Regions from separate parts of the Shinella sp. GW821-FHT10F02 genome, predicted to be linked through region 2. Evidence: riboswitches for the same ligand, from Rfam matches in the RefSeq annotation. Region 2 holds a riboswitch; each other region holds the start of a gene.
The links. Region 2 has a riboswitch for cobalamin ahead of nrdH (glutaredoxin-like protein NrdH). Riboswitches for the same ligand answer to the same signal wherever they lie in the genome.
Positions count from the first base shown of each region.

Region 1: it holds a riboswitch for cobalamin, as region 2 does, so the genes downstream of both, AC1RWL_RS31985 ((2Fe-2S) ferredoxin domain-containing protein) here and nrdH (glutaredoxin-like protein NrdH) in region 2, are expected to answer to the same signal.
Region 3: it holds a riboswitch for cobalamin, as region 2 does, so the genes downstream of both, AC1RWL_RS17090 (hypothetical protein) here and nrdH (glutaredoxin-like protein NrdH) in region 2, are expected to answer to the same signal.

Region 1 covers NZ_JBXASL010000019.1:3,360-9,155, forward strand. Annotated here, with positions in the region: gene AC1RWL_RS31980 (ABC transporter substrate-binding protein) at 1-1,281, opposite strand, end outside; gene AC1RWL_RS31985 ((2Fe-2S) ferredoxin domain-containing protein) at 1,292-2,089, opposite strand; cobalamin riboswitch at 2,183-2,374, opposite strand; gene AC1RWL_RS31990 (ATP citrate lyase citrate-binding domain-containing protein) at 2,736-4,019, shown strand; gene AC1RWL_RS31995 (CoA-binding protein) at 4,042-5,796, shown strand, end outside.
Region 2 covers NZ_JBXASL010000007.1:310,886-316,681, reverse strand. Annotated here, with positions in the region: gene putA (trifunctional transcriptional regulator/proline dehydrogenase/L-glutamate gamma-semialdehyde dehydrogenase) at 1-593, shown strand, start outside; gene AC1RWL_RS22795 (hypothetical protein) at 641-1,114, opposite strand; gene AC1RWL_RS22790 (aromatic ring-hydroxylating oxygenase subunit alpha) at 1,362-2,603, shown strand; cobalamin riboswitch at 2,702-2,918, shown strand; gene nrdH (glutaredoxin-like protein NrdH) at 3,184-3,405, shown strand; gene nrdI (class Ib ribonucleoside-diphosphate reductase assembly flavoprotein NrdI) at 3,416-3,811, shown strand; gene nrdE (class 1b ribonucleoside-diphosphate reductase subunit alpha) at 3,808-5,796, shown strand, end outside.
Region 3 covers NZ_JBXASL010000005.1:186,382-192,177, forward strand. Annotated here, with positions in the region: gene metH (methionine synthase) at 1-1,964, opposite strand, end outside; gene AC1RWL_RS17090 (hypothetical protein) at 2,049-2,264, opposite strand; cobalamin riboswitch at 2,346-2,561, opposite strand; gene AC1RWL_RS17095 (glycoside hydrolase family 94 protein) at 2,969-5,796, shown strand, end outside.

The sequences.
Region 1 (5,796 bases), on a different contig from region 2:
TTCAGGGGAAGCGTATTTTGCGTAGTTCAGTGAAGCGCCGCTGCGCAGCATCGAGTTCAGGAAGAAGGCCGGGTCGCCGTTCGGCGCGGTGTGCTGCGCCCAGAGTGCGATGTCGAAATCGCCGGCGGCAGCAACCTCCTGGATGTTCTCGACCACCTTCGTATCGAGTGCGATGCCGAGTTTCGCGAGCTGCGACTTGACGACCGGAAGCATGGTGACGAGGTCGGGGCGCTGCGGATAGGTGATGGCGAGCAACCGGAGCGGCTTGCCCTCCTTCTGACGGTTGCCGGCGGCATCTTTCGTCCAGCCAGCCTCGTCGAGCAGGGCTTCGGCCTTCGCCACGTCGGTTGGGCGCTGTTCCCTGCCGGCAAAGGGGAAGTAGGCGGCATAGGCGCCGGTCGCGGGTTCACCGCCGTTGATCGCAGCCGCCAGTTCCTTGCGATCGAAGGCGAGGTCGAGCGCCTGACGCACCTTCACATCGGCCAGTGCCGGCCGGCCCGTGTTGAGGAAGGCGAGATATTGGTAGCCGACCGGGAAGGACTTGATCGTCAGGTCGGGATTGGCCCTCAGCCGGCTCACCACCTCAGAGGGCAGGCCGAAGGCGAGGTCGAGCTCGCCCGACTCCAGCGCGAGCGTCATGCTCTGGGCGTCACCGAATCGACGGAAATCGACTGACGAGCGGGTCTCGGCGCCTGTGAAATGGGCGTTCGGTTCCAGCGTCAGAGATGTATCCGCCTTGAAATCTGCGATCCGGTAGGGACCGGTAAAGACGGCAGCGCCGTCGCCGGCGGGCTTGTAGGCGATGAGCGGCCATTCGGCGAAGAGCGCCTGGAGGAAGGAGACCGGCTTTTCCGTCGTGATTTTGAGCGTCAGATCGTCGGCCGCTTCGAAGGTCAGCTTGCCGCCTGTCGCGAGCGCCGCCTTGTTGGTAGCGAAGGTATGGCCGAAGCCGGCGGCGAGTGCGTCCGCCGTCACCGGCGAGCCGTCGGAAAACAGCCGGCCAGGTTTCAAAGTCACGGTCCAGGTGAGATCGCCCGTGCGTTCGGCCTTATCCGCAAGCGCCGGCACCAGCTTGCCGTCCTTATCGACGGTGAAGAGATTTTCGCCGACGCCATGGCTGACGAGCGCCCAGCCATTCGAGCCCTTGGCCGGATCCAGCCCGCTCGTGATGTAGGTGGCACCGACATGCAAGGGCTCGCCGGCGAGTGCCGGGCTCGGGCCGCCGATGGCGAGCGCGGCGAGCCAGGCCGCAGCCAGGGGCGAAAGGATTTTGAACGACATGGTCTCTCCTTCAGTTCTGTTCGGGAAGATGGCGAAGCCGCTGCTTGCGGCCGGTCGGGTGATAGGCGAAGTCCTCGACGACCCGGCCGCCGAGAAGATGGTCGGCGATGATCCGGTCGACAGCCTCCTCGGTGACGCCGCCGTAATAGGTCCCTTCCGGGAAGACCTGGAGGACGGGCGCGAGGTTGCAGGGGCCGAGACAGGTGGATTTGGCAGTCATGACACCATCACCGGTCACGCGCAGCTTCTGCCGTTCCTGCTCGTTGCGCAGGTGACCCCAGATGGCATCCGCGCCGGCCGAATTGCACGGGCCGCCCTGGCAGACCAGGACGCGGCGCTTATGCGCGGGCACGAGCGAACCTTCTGCTGCCGGCCGGGCGGGCGGCGAGAGGTCCAGGTCCTGTGATGTCGCAGCGAGGTCTTTTATGAGCTGCGCCATCAGCGTGCTCGATGTCGGGCTCGCGGCAATCGACAGGGCCGGCCAGGGCCGAGGATCGACCGCGCGCCAGCGTTTCAATGTTTTCGTCAGCCAGTTGTAAAAACTCGGCTCCATCGGCAGCATGAGCGGAATGAGAAGAACGCTGCCGACCTTCGTGTCGACGAGGCCAGCCAGCGCCTCTCGCAAAGAGGGCGTGCCCTGCTCGGTGAAGGCGAAACGCACGACCGGAGCGCCGCCGAGACCCTCGGAAAGCGTGGCGAGGCGCTGCATGTCCTGGTGCGGCGCAGCGGCGAAGGCGGACTTGGCCAGCAGCAGCACGGCATCGTGCGCGGACGGCGGCGCGGGAAGTGGAGTGTCGTCGGTCGTCAACGCTGCCTCGTTTCACGGGGCTGCATTGAAAATGACGGTCGACCCCGGCATCTGCCGACAGCGACCATCATTCCTGTGGCACACCCCGACCACGGAATTATCGAATGTCAGGCAGGTCTCCTGGCTTGCGGGTCCAAGCCCTCCGCCCGTCTTCCCGGCATTGCTGCCAGTGACAAAGTGGATGAAAGGCTCACCGCTTACAGTTGCGGGACAGCTCCGGTCTTGCACCGGATTCCCTCTTAGCTCCTGCCAGAGGCAGGAGAACCATGACGCGGTGAACCTACAGTCTCGGGCTGGGCTGTCAACCGGACAACGAAGGGCTTCAGGGCATTTTCAAATCGCCGGCCCTGCCTGAACGGAGACTTGGAGAGAGAGCATTGATGGATGAGGCGTTGAAGGCGAGCGGCGATGCGACTTCGCCTGCTGTCGCTTCTTGTATAGCCGGCAAGCTTCAGTGAACGCTCGACGTCCGACGAAAACGTTCCCAGATAGAAATCCCGATGCTTGCCTTCGGCGAGAGGAACGGGGCAGCGTTGCAGAATGGACCGGGAGATGTCTTGACAAGTACCATTTTATGAACGAACGTTCGTATGCTAACTCTAGCCAACCAAGAATCCTTTCGCCACGCTTCCACCGAGGAGATGCAATGCAGATCGCTGGACTTCTTTACGGGTCGGCCTTGTTGAAGCTTGTCGGCTTCGAACACGCGCCATTGCTGGGGCCGAGTGCTGATGAAAGTGAAATCAAGTCCATGATCGAGGCTCATGGCTCGGTTTTCGTGAAGCCCGTTTTTGGTGCCGCTATCGGCAAGAAGGGCAAGGCCAATCTGGTGGCCCGCGCCTACGACCTGAAGACTGCGCTCGCACAGAAAGAACGCCTCTACTTTGCGGAGCACTCGAACGAAACGATCTCGGTAAAGGCAAATGGGGTCACGTACGAAGCCTATGTCCCCTCCGAGCATGAGATATATTTCTCAATTTCCGACAGCACGAAATTCCGGGCGCCGACCGTCACGATCAGCCACTGCGGCGGCGTGGACATTGAGCAACTGCCGCATGACCAGGTGGCGGAGATACCGTTTGATGCACTGACGGGCCTCAAGGCCTTCGTCATAGCGAATGCGCTTGCAGATCTTGGCGCGCCACCGGAGATCATTTCACCCCTGGTGCAGGCGCTACCCAGGCTTTGGGAGCTGTTTCGGAACTACGGCGTTTCGACCCTGGAAATAAACCCGATACGCCTTCTTCGTGGAGAAGGCGGGCGTCTCGTGCCCGTCGCGTGCGACTTCAAATGCGCGTTTGATCGAGACGATCCCCGTGTGGCTCGCCTTAACCTTCCCGAACACCTGTTTAGTGTCGAGCGCTCTGATTTCGAAATGGAAATCAATGCGCTCAGGACGCACCAGGGGCAAAGCGACGTCTTTGTGGTCAATCCGAACGGGACGATCCTGGCGCCGACTTTCGGTGGTGGCGCAAATGCTCTGGTAACCGAGATGCTTGGTGAGGACGCGATAATTTCCACCGACTTCGGTGGAAATCCTCCGTATGAGAAAATGAGGAACGTGGCGAGCATTTGTTTTCGTCACTGGCTCTCAAGGGCAAACGTTCTTCTGGTGATTGGGGGACGATCCAACAACACCGATATCTTCACAACATTCAGTGCGATTGCCGACGCGCTGCGCGAGCATTTCTCGCGCGCGGGACCTACGCCTCTTTTTGTCGTCGTGGGGAGGGGCGGACCAAATCTTGTCCGGGGAATGGGGGCTTTCGCCGAAGCACTCGATGCGCTTGGCGTGCCATACCGATTCTTCGGTTTCGACAGTGCCCTCAGTGAAGTCGTTGATTTCGCGCAGTGTGCAAACACGTGGATGAGGACTGGCGGCCGCGAAGCCATTTCAAGAAACCTCGCGACCGGAATTTCCGCTCCCTAATCTCAAGAAGCAGGATTGGCCTATGGATCGACGGCAGAACTCGCACGCGCTGCGGCGCGGACCGTTTCATCATTTCGTCGGGGTGCGGCAGTTGGACGAAATTGCAACACGGCAAGATCGCGTGTGCGTCCTGAACATCCTCGGGCAGGAGTCCCGCCTCGTTACCCCGGTTAGCCATGTCTTCTCCGGCGGCGGCATTGTCTTCGGAACGTCACCCGGGAGGTCTGGCACGGTCTTGAAGACCGAGATTGGAGACATTCCGGTGTTCAACGATGTGCGTCAGGGATTGGCCGCGGGGCACGCATTCGATACGGGAGTTGTCTATCTTCCGCCGTCCGCTGTCCGCGACGGCGTGGCTGAGCTCGTGCGCGTTAATCCGGATCTCAAGAAGATCGTCATTGTGACCGAAAAGGTATCGGTCCATGACTCAAGAGAGATCCGGGCCATTGCCCAGGCGCATCAGGTCGACGTTTTTGGAGCAAATAGCCTGGGTGTTGCGGACAGTTGGAACCGAGTGCGAATTGGCGGTGCCTTGGGCGGGGATGACCCTGAACTGACCCTGGTCAAAGGCAGCATCGCGATCTTCTCGAATTCCGGAAATTTCACGTCAACGATCGCGACCTATCTGGCGAGCGCCGGGTGGGGAACCACGACGCTGATCTCAAGTGGCAAGGACTGCTATGTTCAGTTCGCCGCACCCGAATTCATCCATGCCTTCGACAATGACCAGCGCTCACGCGCCGCAGTTCTCTACGTGGAGCCAGGCGGCTATTATGAGCAACACCTGCAAGCCAGCAAGCCGGTTGTGGCATGCGTTGTTGGGCGCTGGAAGGCGCGCCTGACGCACGCGGTTGGGCATGCCGGTGCAATGGCCGGAAGCGGCGATGATGCTTTTGCCAAGGAACGCTGGTTTCTTGAACAATTCGGCTGTTCGGAGCCGTTTACGCCCGCAAATCCGGTCTGCAGCGCCAAGGGAGCGCTTGTTTTAAACATCGCCCACATTCCGGCTGCCCTGGACGCTGTTATGAAACTGAACAGCCAGGTCGCCGATTTCCCCCCGAAGGGCGACTTGTCGCTCAAGCCATGGCTGGGAAACAACCAAGGCATCGGCCTGCCACCGCAACTTGATCTTCCCGTTGTGCAGGCGCCGGCCCCATTCTCGCGACAGATAGATCTCCTGAAGGCGAGCATCGGCGCGACCTTCGCCCGCCGCCCGATGCGAAATGCATCTGGGGCAACGCAAATCGACAGCCAAACAAATTCTGCACGCCTGCACGGAAACTCCGTCCTGGACCTTGCAAAATCCTCCTTCGCCCAAAATCTGGGATTGGCGCTGCTGCGCGAGCGCCCAAATCGCGACGTTAGCCGCGTCATAGATGGGATGCTGACCAGCGGTTGCTCACTCGACAACACAGTGCGGGATGCCGTCAGCATCGCCCACGGCACAGGCGGGATGCGCAATATGGGCATGGCGGTTGCCGCTGCTTGTCTTGGCCCGCAGCATGCCCGGCCAGTACAGAGGGCCACAAAGGTTGCCTTGGATTTCCTGTTTGGTGCGACAACCATGCAAACGGCCAGGAAAGAGTTGCTTGAAGAGCCCGATCTCTACGCACCGGAGGTCGATGATGCGGCACGTTCCCTACTTCAAACTTTGGAAGATCTGAGCGAAGCGGCGCCACTTATGGAATTGCTCGACCGGGATCAGGGACACCCGACACGGGATTTCGTGATGGCTCTTGGCGCGGCCTTCGTTTGCAAAAGCGCTTTGTCGCGGCGG
Region 2 (5,796 bases):
TGCCGCCGCAGCATTCGTCCGTGCATCTCCAGCCGGCCGTGACCGATTTCGCGCAATGGCTGCGCGGCAAGGGCAAGGCCGAACTGGCGGATCGCGTGCGCGATCTCGGCAGCAATTCGGCACTCGGGCTCGACCTCGAACTCCCCGGCCCCGTCGGCGAGCGCAACCTCTATTCGCTCCACCCGCGCGGCCGCATCCTCCTCGTTCCAGCGACGGAAGAGGGGTTGCTCGCCCAGCTCGGCGCCGTTCTCGCCACGGGCAACAAGGCGGTGATCGATGCGGCCTCCGGCCTCAAGGCCAGCCTGACCGATCTGCCGGCGAGCCTTGCCGCCCTCATCACCTGGTCGACCGACTGGGCGGCCGATGGCCCTTACGCGGGTGCGCTGATCGAAGGGGATGGCGACAGGGTTGTCGAGGCTGCGCGCCGCATCGCGACGTTGCCGGGTCCGCTCGTCCTGACGCAGGCCGCCTCCACGCAGGAAATCCAGGCGGGCAGCGAAGCCTATTGCCTGAACTGGCTGCTCGAAGAGGTCTCGACCTCGATCAACACGGCCGCCGCCGGCGGAAATGCTAGCCTGATGAGCATCGGCTAAAGCCTCTTTTGCAAAGCCGCTACCGCCGCGAGAGGGCGGTAGCGATCCTAGGCCGTCTGCCAGGCCTTCAGCACCCGCACGCCTTTCGCCTCCACCCCGGGCCAAAGCTGCAAGAGGTAACGGTCGTCGCCTTCCAGCCCGTCGGTGCTGAGCGTGTCGAGGCCGGCGAGGCTGGCGCGAATGCCGAGCGGACCCGCCTTCACGGCAAGCCGCGGAGAGTCCATTTCGTTTTCGGTCATGCCGGCAAGCACCAATTGGCCCGACGGGCAGGCGATGCCCGCCTCGACGACGTGCTGGTGGCTGTCGAGATCGAGGTCCGGGCGCTGCTGGTGCCATTCGACGCAGACCGGCACCATCATTTTGCGCACGGTGTGAAGGATGACGGCATGCGGCCCGGCCATGAGGTGGCACGCGATCGTCTCTTCCGTGTAGTCGTCGGGCAGGTCCGCATGCGCTTCGTCGCGCAGGTAAATCTGGAAATAGTCGGCGAAGATGTCGCCCTGGTACAGAATTCGAAACATGTGCACCTCTGCCGGCCCGGTGGAATGTGCCCCTGGGCTTTGCCCGGAACGCGCAGACCTATCATAGAGACGGCCGAGGCCCTGTCGAAATTCGCGAAATGTGGGCCATCGGGACGCGGCGGGCGCGTGGCGTCCGCGGGGGCGCTAATCGACTATGTCGATTAATCGTGGCCTTCCGGTCATCTTGCCGGGAGGTTTTATCCTCTGGATACTGCCGCGAGAAAAAGCCATTGAGGGGTCCGCTGGTATGGCACATATCGCCGAAGCCGTAATCGACAACATCGCCGACCGTATCGACCGCCTTGTGGCGGACCATCGGCCGGGGCACGGCCTCGCCCGCGCGTTCTACCAGGATCCGGACATCTACCAGCGCGACATGGAGCGGGTGTTTCGCCGCCACTGGCATTGCATCGCGCATGAGAGCGTCATTCCGAACATCAACGATTTCGAGGTTTTCCGCATCGATACCGAGCAGGTGATCGTCACCCGGGCGGCGAATGGCTCGATCAATGCGATCCTCAACGTCTGTCGCCATCGCGGGGCGGAAGTCTGCACCAAGCAGAAGGGCAATGCGCGCGTCTTCGTCTGTCCCTACCACGCCTGGACCTACGGCAATGACGGCAGCCTGCGGGCCGCCCGCCTGATGCCGAAGGATTTCAAGCGCGAGGACCATGGGCTGAAGACGCTGCATGTGCGCGTCGTCGAGGGGCTGATCTTCATCTCCTTTGCCGACGAGCCGCTCGATTTTTCCGAGGTGGAGCGCCTGCTGCATGCGACCTGCGGGCAATATGGCTGGGCGAGCGCGAAGATCGCGCACCGCGAAACCTATCCGGTCGATGCCAACTGGAAGCTCGCCGTGGAAAACTATGTCGAGTGTTACCATTGCGGCCCGGCGCATCCGGAATATTCGCAGACCCACGCGCTGGAGCAGCCGCTGCACATGATCGAGGCGTTGAACGCCGCGATGGAGGAGCGCACCTGCGCGCTCGGCATCGAGGTCGGCTCCGGCAACCATTGGCAGACGTCGCGCGAGGGCCGCGAGGCGATCCATGCCTTCCGCTATGCGCTTTATGACGGTGTGCAGAGCGGCAGCGAGGACGGCACGGCGGTCGCGCCGCTGATGGGCCGCTTTTCCGATTTCGACGGCGGCGTCACCTCCATCCATCTCGGCGGCACGACCTTCCTCGTCTGTTATCCCGACCACGGCATGATCTACCGCTTCATCCCCAAGACCGCGCAGAGCTGCGAGATGGAGCTGATCTGGCTCGTCGACGGCAAGGCGGAAGAGGGCACGGATTACGACCTCGAAAAGCTCACCTGGCTCTGGAAGGTCACGACGGCGGAAGACAAGGCGATCATCGAGCACACGGCGCGCGGCGTGCAGTCGCATTATTTCGTGCCCGGTCCGATCGCGCCGATGGAGCAGAACGAGCTGCGCTATATCGACTGGTATCTGGACGAGATCAGCCGGCCGAACGGCAGGGCGTAAGCCTTGGGCGTGCCGGATTTTCCGGCATGCGCCTTCCTTATCCCCAAGCGATATTGCGGCGACACATCATAGTTGTTGACGCATTTTTTACCTCGTCTACTATATCTTGTGTTCGAGGTTCTTCCGATTCGAGAGGATCGGAAGCTAAGACGGGAATCCGGTGGGGCCATGATGGTCCTGTCAATCCGGAGCTGCCCCCGCAACTGTAAGCGGCGAGCGTTCGTTCGATAAGCCACTGGGGCGCAAATGCCTTGGGAAGGTGAACGGATGCGCCGACCCGCAAGCCAGGAGACCTGCCTCGCGCATGAACGTCCACGGGCGGGGTGCCCGGCAGGCGAACGGTGGGTTGCGGAATGATGCCGCCCTGTCGTTTCCCGAATGGCCCCCGCATGAATTGCTTCGGGGTGAAGTCCATGTCGATACAGTTTCCAGCATATCCGCGCGAGTAGGCGGTAATCCCGGCTGCACGCCTGCGGCTGCCTGATCCATTCCCAGTCCATCGCACGGCCATCGGCGGATGACCGGACGATTTCCCATGCCCGATTGCCCCATGTCCAATTGCCAAGTCACGAGGAAAACCATGTCCATCACCGTTTACAGCAAGCCCGCCTGCGTCCAGTGCACCGCGACCACCCGCGCGCTCGACCGCCAGGGCATCGATTACAGCGTCGTCGATATTTCCGAGGACAGCGACGCCTTCGCGCTCGTCCAGGGCCTCGGTTACCGGCAGGTTCCGGTGGTGGTTGCCGGCGAGCAGCATTGGGCCGGCTTCCGCCCCGACATGATCAGCGCGCTCGCCTGAGCTTCGGGCGATGGGCGATCTCGTCTATTTTTCCACGCGGTCGGAAAACACCCATCGCTTCGTCGCCAAGCTCGGCCTTTCCGCCGCCCGCATTCCCCTTCGCGCCGATGAGGCGCTGAAGGCCGCAGCACCCTTCGTGCTCGTCGTGCCGACCTATTGCGGCGAGGACGGGAAAGGCGCCGTGCCCAAGCAGGTGATCCGCTTCCTCAACGATGCGGACAACCGGTCGCACCTTCGCGGCGTGATTGCCGCGGGCAACAGCAATTTCGGCGCGACCTTCGGGATCGCCGGCGATGTCATCTCCGCCAAATGCGGGGTGCCGTATCTCTACCGCTTCGAGCTTCTGGGCACCGCGGAGGACGTCGCCAATGTCAAAGACGGATTGGAACGATTTTGGACACGATGACGCTCGACAAGCCGGCGAAGGTCCCGGAAATCACGGCGCTGGATTACCACGCCCTCAATGCGATGCTGAACCTTTATGACGAGGGAGGAAAAATCCAGCTCGACAAGGACCGGCTCGCGGCCAAGCAATATTTCCTCCAGCACGTCAACCAGAACACCGTGTTCTTCCATAATCTTCGGGAGAAACTCGAATATCTGGTGACGGAAGGCTATTACGAGCAGGAGGTGCTGGACCAGTATTCGTTCAACTTCGTGCGCGATCTGTTCGACCACGCCTATGACAAGAAGTTCCGCTTCCCGACCTTCCTCGGCGCCTTCAAATATTACACGTCCTATACGCTGAAGACCTTTGACGGGAAGCGCTATCTGGAGCGTTACGAGGACCGCATCTGCATGGTGGCGCTGGCGCTGGCCCGCGGCAACGAGGCGCTGGCCCGCGACCTCGTCGACGAGGTCATTTCCGGCCGCTTCCAGCCCGCGACGCCGACCTTCCTCAATGCCGGCAAGAAGCAGCGTGGCGAGCTGGTCTCGTGCTTCCTGCTGCGCATCGAAGACAACATGGAGAGCATCGGCCGCTCGATCAATTCGGCGCTCCAGCTTTCCAAGCGCGGCGGTGGGGTGGCTTTGTCGCTGACCAACCTTCGCGAGATGGGCGCGCCGATCAAGCAGATCGAAAACCAGTCCTCCGGTGTCATTCCGGTGATGAAGCTGCTGGAGGATTCTTTCTCTTACGCCAACCAGCTTGGCGCGCGGCAGGGTGCGGGCGCGGTCTATCTCAACGCCCACCACCCGGACATCATGCGCTTCCTCGACACCAAGCGCGAAAATGCCGACGAGAAGATCCGCATCAAGACCCTGTCGCTCGGCGTGGTCATCCCCGACATCACCTTCGAGCTCGCGAAGAACAACGAGGACATGTACCTGTTCTCGCCGCATGACGTGGAGCGCGTCTATGGCGTGGCCTTCAGCGAGATATCGGTGACGGAAAAGTACCGCGAGATGGTCGAGGACGCCCGCATCAAGAAGAAGAAGATCAAGGCGCGCGACTTCTTCCAGGTCATCGCCGAAATCCAGTTCGAGAGCGGTTATCCCTACATCATGTTCGAGGACACGGTGAACCGTGCGAATCCCATCGCCGGGCGCATCTCGATGAGCAATCTCTGCTCGGAGATCCTGCAGGTGAGCGAGGCGAGCGAGTTCAACGACGACCTGTCCTATTCGAAAATGGGCAAGGACATTTCCTGCAATCTCGGCTCGCTCAACATTGCAGCGGCCATGGACTCACCCGACTTCGGCCAGACGATCGAGACCTCGATCCGCGCGCTGACGGCGGTCTCCGAGATGAGCCATATCTCCTCGGTTCCCTCCGTCGAGAAAGGCAATGACGACAGCCACGCCATCGGCCTTGGCCAGATGAACCTGCACGGCTATCTCGCCCGCGAGCGCATTTTTTATGGCTCGGAAGAAGGCATCGATTTCACCAATATCTATTTCTACACCGTGACGTACCACGCCGTGCGCGCCTCCAACCGCCTGGCGGTCGAAAAGGGCGTCAGCTTCAAGGGTTTCGAGAATTCGAAATACGCCTCCGGCGAGTATTTCGACAAATACACCGAGGCCGAATGGCTGCCGGCGACGGAGAAGGTGCGGGGCATTTTCGAGGAGGCCGGCATCCATATCCCGACACAGGAGGACTGGCTGGAACTGAAGAAGGCCGTCATGGATGGCGGGCTCTATAACCAGAACCTCCAGGCCGTGCCGCCGACGGGCTCGATCTCCTATATCAACCACTCGACCTCCTCGATCCACCCGATCGTCTCGAAGATCGAGATCCGCAAGGAAGGCAAGATCGGCCGCGTCTATTACCCGGCGGCCTTCATGACGAACGACAATCTCGATTACTATCAGGACGCCTACGAGATCGGCCCGGAGAAGATCATCGACACCTATGCGGCGGCGACCCAGCATGTCGACCAGGGTCTGTCG
Region 3 (5,796 bases), on a different contig from region 2:
ATTTCCAGCAGGCGTTCGGTGGCGGTGCCGCCGCCCTTGGGCGCGCGGTTCAGCACCACGTCCTCGCAGGCCTCGCGCAGGTCCGGTTCGATCGTATCGTAGACGGCGAGCTGGCCGGCATTGACGATGCCCATGTCCATGCCCGCCTGGATGGCGTGGTAGAGGAAGACGGCGTGCATGGCTTCGCGCACCGGCTCGTTGCCGCGGAAGGAGAAGGAGAGGTTGGAGACGCCGCCGGAAATGTGGACATGCGGCAGGGTGGAGGTGATTTCACCGGTCGCCTCGATGAAGTCGACGCCGTAATTGTCGTGTTCCTCGATGCCGGTCGCGACCGCAAAGATGTTCGGGTCGAAGACGATGTCTTCCGGTGCGAGGCCGGCGACTTCGGTGAGGAGCTTGTAGGCGCGGGTGCAGATGTCCACCTTGCGCGCCTTCGTGTCGGCCTGGCCGGTCTCGTCGAAGGCCATGACGACGACGGCGGCGCCGTAGGCGCGCACGAGCTTGGCGTGGTGCAGGAAGGCCTCTTCGCCTTCCTTCAGCGAGATCGAGTTGACCAGCGGCTTGCCCTGCACGCATTTCAGGCCGGCCTCGATCACCTCCCATTTCGATGAGTCGATCATCAGGGGAACGCGGGCGATATCCGGCTCGGCGGCGATCAGGTTGACATATTCCGTCATGGCCCGGGCGGAATCGATCAGGCCCTCGTCCATGTTGATGTCGATGATCTGCGCGCCGTTCGCCACCTGGTCGCGGGCGACGTCGAGGGCGGCGGCGTAGTCGCCGGCGGTGATCAGCTTGCGGAATTTCGCCGAGCCCGTGACGTTGGTGCGCTCGCCGACATTCACGAAGGGAATGGCGTCGGTCAGCGTGAAGGGTTCGAGGCCGGAGAGGCGCATGTGGCGCGGGATGTCCGGGATTTCGCGGGGCGCATGGCGCGCGGCGGCCGCGGCGATGGCGCGGATGTGGTCCGGCGTCGAGCCGCAGCAGCCGCCGACGATGTTGACCAAGCCATCGCGCATAAACCCTTCGATCTGGGCGGCCATCTCGTCCGGCGTCTCGTCATACTGGCCAAAGGCGTTCGGCAGGCCGGCATTGGGATAGGCGCAGACGAAGGTTTGCGCGACGGAGGAGATTTCGGCGAGGTGGGCGCGCATGGCGTTGGCGCCGAGCGCGCAGTTGAGGCCGATGGAGAAGGGATCGGCGTGGCGCACCGAGTTCCAGAAGGCCTCCGGCGTCTGGCCGGAGAGCGTGCGGCCGGAAAGGTCGGTGATCGTGCCGGAGATCATCACCGGCAGGTGAATGTCTTTTTCCTCGAAGACTTCGCGGGTGGCGAAGATCGCGGCCTTGGCATTCAGCGTGTCGAAGATCGTCTCGATCAGGATGATATCGGCGCCGCCGTCGATCAGGCCGCGGACCTGCTCGGCATAGGCCGTGCGCAGGTCGTCGAAGGTGACGGCGCGGTAGCCGGGATTGTTGACGTCGGGCGAAATGGAGGCGGTGCGGTTCGTCGGGCCGAGCGCGCCGGCGACGAAGCGGCGGCGGCCGTCCTTTTGCTCGGCGCGCAGGCCGGCGCGGCGCGCAAGGCGCGCGCCGTCGCGGTTCAGTTCATAGACCATGTCCTCCATGCCGTAATCGGCCTGGGCGATGGTGGTGGAGGAGAAGGTGTTGGTTTCGAGGATATCGGCGCCGGCGAGCGCGTAGCGATAGTGGATGTCCTCGATCGCGCCGGGCTGGGTCAGCGTCAGGAGGTCGTTGTTGCCCTGCTGGTGGCAGGCGCAATCGCCGAAACGGTCGCCGCGGAAATCGTCTTCCACCAGCTTCAGCGTCTGGATTTCCGTGCCCATGGCGCCGTCGAGCACCAGGATGCGCTCGCGGGCGGCGGCCTGCAGGGCGGCGAGAACCTCGCTGCCGTCGCGGCGTGGCAGTTCGGGGCCGAACAGGGTGTCCAGGTGCGAATTGGCCATGGCAAAGCCCTCCGGTGTCATCATACTACACCGGAGATCACATAAAGATATCTTTATGTCAATATGTCTTTATGCGTTAAGCCGTCAGTGCACCGCCCCGCGCGCGCCGGCAAGCGAGGCGAACAGCGCCCTCAGGCGCACGATATCGGGATCGATGCCCTCGTAGCGCGCGAGCTTGCGCACTTCCTTCAGCGCTTCGACGGCAAGATCGGCGCCGCGCGGTTGCCAGAGCAGCCAGGAGATGAAGATGGATTCCGGCTTTCCGGTGCCGGAGAGGCCGTGGTCGGTATTGGCAAGCATTGTTTCCCCAATCGGTGAATTGGGGGATGACCGGACGCACGCATGCGGAAGCAGGCGCACCCTTGGGACACCCCGCCCATGGACGTTACAGCTGTCAGGGCAGGTCTCCTGGCTTGCGGGTCGTCGCCCCTGTCTCGCCTTCCCGGTTCAAAAACCAGTGGCATCCTTCGACAGAAACTCGCCGTTCACAGTTGCGGGGGCAGCGCCGGTCTTGATGCTTTTCTTGAGCATCGCACCGGCTTCCCTCTTAGCCTCCGAGCCGTTTCGACTCGGAAGACCCTGACGGCGCCAAGCTGGCGTGGCGGGGCTGCCAAGTCAATGGCGGGATCGGGCTTCGCACGAGGTCCGGAACTTTTCCCCATGTCATGCATTTGGCATCCGCCTGTCCTATGCGCTCGTGCGGCCCCATCCGGGTCGTGCGATTCACCAAAACCACAAATGAGGGTCGATGCTGCGCCATCCGGTCATGTTGACATGTTGCAAGTCTCTGTCCTTGCGGCTAAAAAATGCCGTTTTCATGCACCACGCGGCCAGGATGCCAAGCAGCGTGTCGCCTGAGCCATGTCCATTCCATTCGCGCCATCCGGGCGCCGTATGGTCTCATGGCTGATCGCGGCACCGAGATGAAGCCTGCCCGCAACAAACCGTTCGGCGCAAAGGCCGTTGCCGGATGGTTCCATATGGCCGGATCCAGAATCAGAAACATGCCCCTTCACAATACGCCGCAAGCCCCTTCGCGCGACGCCGACGCCAAGCAGATCGATTATAACGATTCGATCCGCGCCACCTATCTGTCGCTGGAGGAGCTCGCCGATTGCGGTGAAGCACTGGCGCGCGACAAGACCGCGGCGCTGCCCGGCTTCCAGCCCTTCGAATTCCGTGCCCGGCACAAGGAAAACGAGAAGGAGATCTTTCGCGTCTACCAGGCGACGGCCAAGGATGTAGAAGCCGGCGCCCAGATCACGCCCGCCGCAGAATGGCTGCTCGACAACTATTATGTCGTCGAAGAGGCGATCCAGGAGGTCCGGCGCGACTTCCCCCGTCGGTTCTACCGCCAGCTCCCGACCATTCAGATCGAGGGGCAGGTGGTGCCGCGCACGCTGGCGCTCGCCTGGCTCTATGTCGCGCATACCCATAGCGGCGTCTCGCATGAGGGGCTGACGTCCTTCGTGCAGGGCTTCCAGAAGCTCGATGCGCTGAAGATCGGCGAACTCTGGGCCCTGCCCTCCTTCATCCGCTTCGTGCTGCTCGAAAACCTGCGGCGCATATCGAGCCGCGTCGAGCGCTCGCGAAAAATGCGCTTCAAGGCGAACGAAGTGGCCGATGAGCTGATCCGCCTCAACGATCCGGAAAAGTGCATCGCGCATCTCCAGTCGATGGAGAGCTTCGTCGAGGACAACACCTTCGTCATCCAGCTTCTTTATCGCCTGCGCGACGGCCTCCAGGCCTCCGGCGCGGTGATCCAGTGGCTGGAGCGCAAGATCGAAAGCCGCGGCACGGATCTCGAAGAGCTGATCGTCGCGGAGAACAACCGGCTTTCCTCCGGCAACGTGACGATGAGCTCGCTGATCAAGAGCCTGCGGTCGGTCGACGACACGGAATGGCCGGTCTGGTTCGAAAGCGTCAGCCGTCTCGACGAGGCGCTGCGGCAGGGTTCGGACTATAGCGACCTCGATTTCGGCTCGCGCAACAAATACCGCAACACGATCGAGCGTTTTGCCCGCCGCTCCGGCAAGACTGAGCTGGAAGTGACCGAGATCGCGCTGGCCATGACGGCGGAAGACGCCGCGGCCAATGCGGACGATCTCGAATACCAGGCCAATGTCGCCTCCTTCCTCGTCGGCAAGAAGCGCAAGCTGCTCGAAAAGCGCATCGACTACAGCCCCTCGATCGTCCAGCGCGTCGTGCGCTTCGGGCGCCGGCTCGACTGGTTCGCCATTGCCGGGCCGAACATCATCCTGACGCTGCTCGCGATGATCGCGGTCTATTATTTCCTCGATCAGCTCGACATTCCGGACGGCGCCTGGCTGATCATGCTGATCCTCTTCGCGCTGCCGGCCTCCGAAGGGGCGACGGGCCTGTTCAACACGCTCGTCACCTTCTTCGTCACGCCGTCGCGCCTCGTCGGCTATGAATTCAAGGACGGGATTCCGGAGGATGCGCGCACGCTCGTCGTGGTGCCCTGTCTGATTTCCAAGCGCGACCATGTCGATGAGCTGGTGCGCAATCTCGAAGTCCACTATCTCGCCAATCCGCGCGGCGAGATCTATTTCTCGCTGCTCAGCGACTGGGCCGACAGTTCGTCGGAGGAGACTCCCGCCGATCTCGACGTGCTCGACTATGCCAAGCGCGAGATCGCCACCCTTTCGGCGCGTTACGCCTATGACGGCCGCACGCGCTTCTACCTGCTGCACCGCCGCCGGCTGTTCAACCCGTCCGAAGGCTGCTGGATGGGCTGGGAGCGCAAGCGCGGCAAGCTGCACGAGCTGAACCTGCTTCTGCGCGGTGATGGCGACACGACCTTCCTGCCGGGCGCCAACATCGTGCCGGCGGATGTGAAATACGTCATGACGCTCGATTCCGACACGCGCCTGATGCGCGATGCGGTGACGAAGCTCGTCGGCAAGCTGCACCACCCGATCAACCGTCCGGTCATCGACGCGGACAAGGGCGAGGTCACCGCCGGCTACAGCATCTTGCAGCCGCGCGTGACGCCCTCGCTGACGACGGGCAAGGAAGCCTCGACCTTCCAGCGTATCTTCTCCGCCGACCGCGGCATCGACCCCTATGTCTTCACCGTGTCCGACGTCTACCAGGACTTCGTCGGCGAAGGCACCTTCACGGGCAAGGGCCTCTATCACGTCGACGCTTTCGAGGCCTCGGTGAAGGGCCGCATCGAGGAGAACTCGGTGCTCAGCCACGACCTTCTCGAAGGCTCGCTGGCGCGATGCGCGCTGGTGACGGATGTCGAGCTGGTGGAGGACTTCCCGACCCGCTACGGCGTCGAAACCTCGCGCCAGCATCGCTGGGCGCGCGGCGACTGGCAGCTTCTGCCCTATATTTTCGGCCCGTCGAGCGGCATTTCCATGCTCGGCCGCTGGAAGATGTACGATAACCTGCGCCGCAGCCTCATCCCGATCGGCTGGCTCGTCGCCTCCGTCATGGGCTGGTACTATATGGAGCCGCGCCAGGCGCTGATCTGGCAGCTCGTGCTGATCTTCCTGCTCTTCGTCGCCCCGACGCTGTCGCTGATCTCCGGCGTCATGCCGCGCCGCAACGACATCGTCGCGCGCGCCCATGTGCACCGCGTCTTCTCCGATATCCGCGCCGCCAATGCGCAGGTGGCGCTGCGCATCGCCTTCATCGCCCATTCGGCGGCGCTGATGGCGGATGCGATCGTGCGCTCGCTCTATCGCACCATGGTCAGCCGCAAGCTGATGCTGGAATGGCGCACGGCCGCGCAGGCCGACAGTGCTGCGCGCGGCGGCATCCTCGCCCATTACAAGTCGATGTGGCAGGCGCCGGCGCTGGC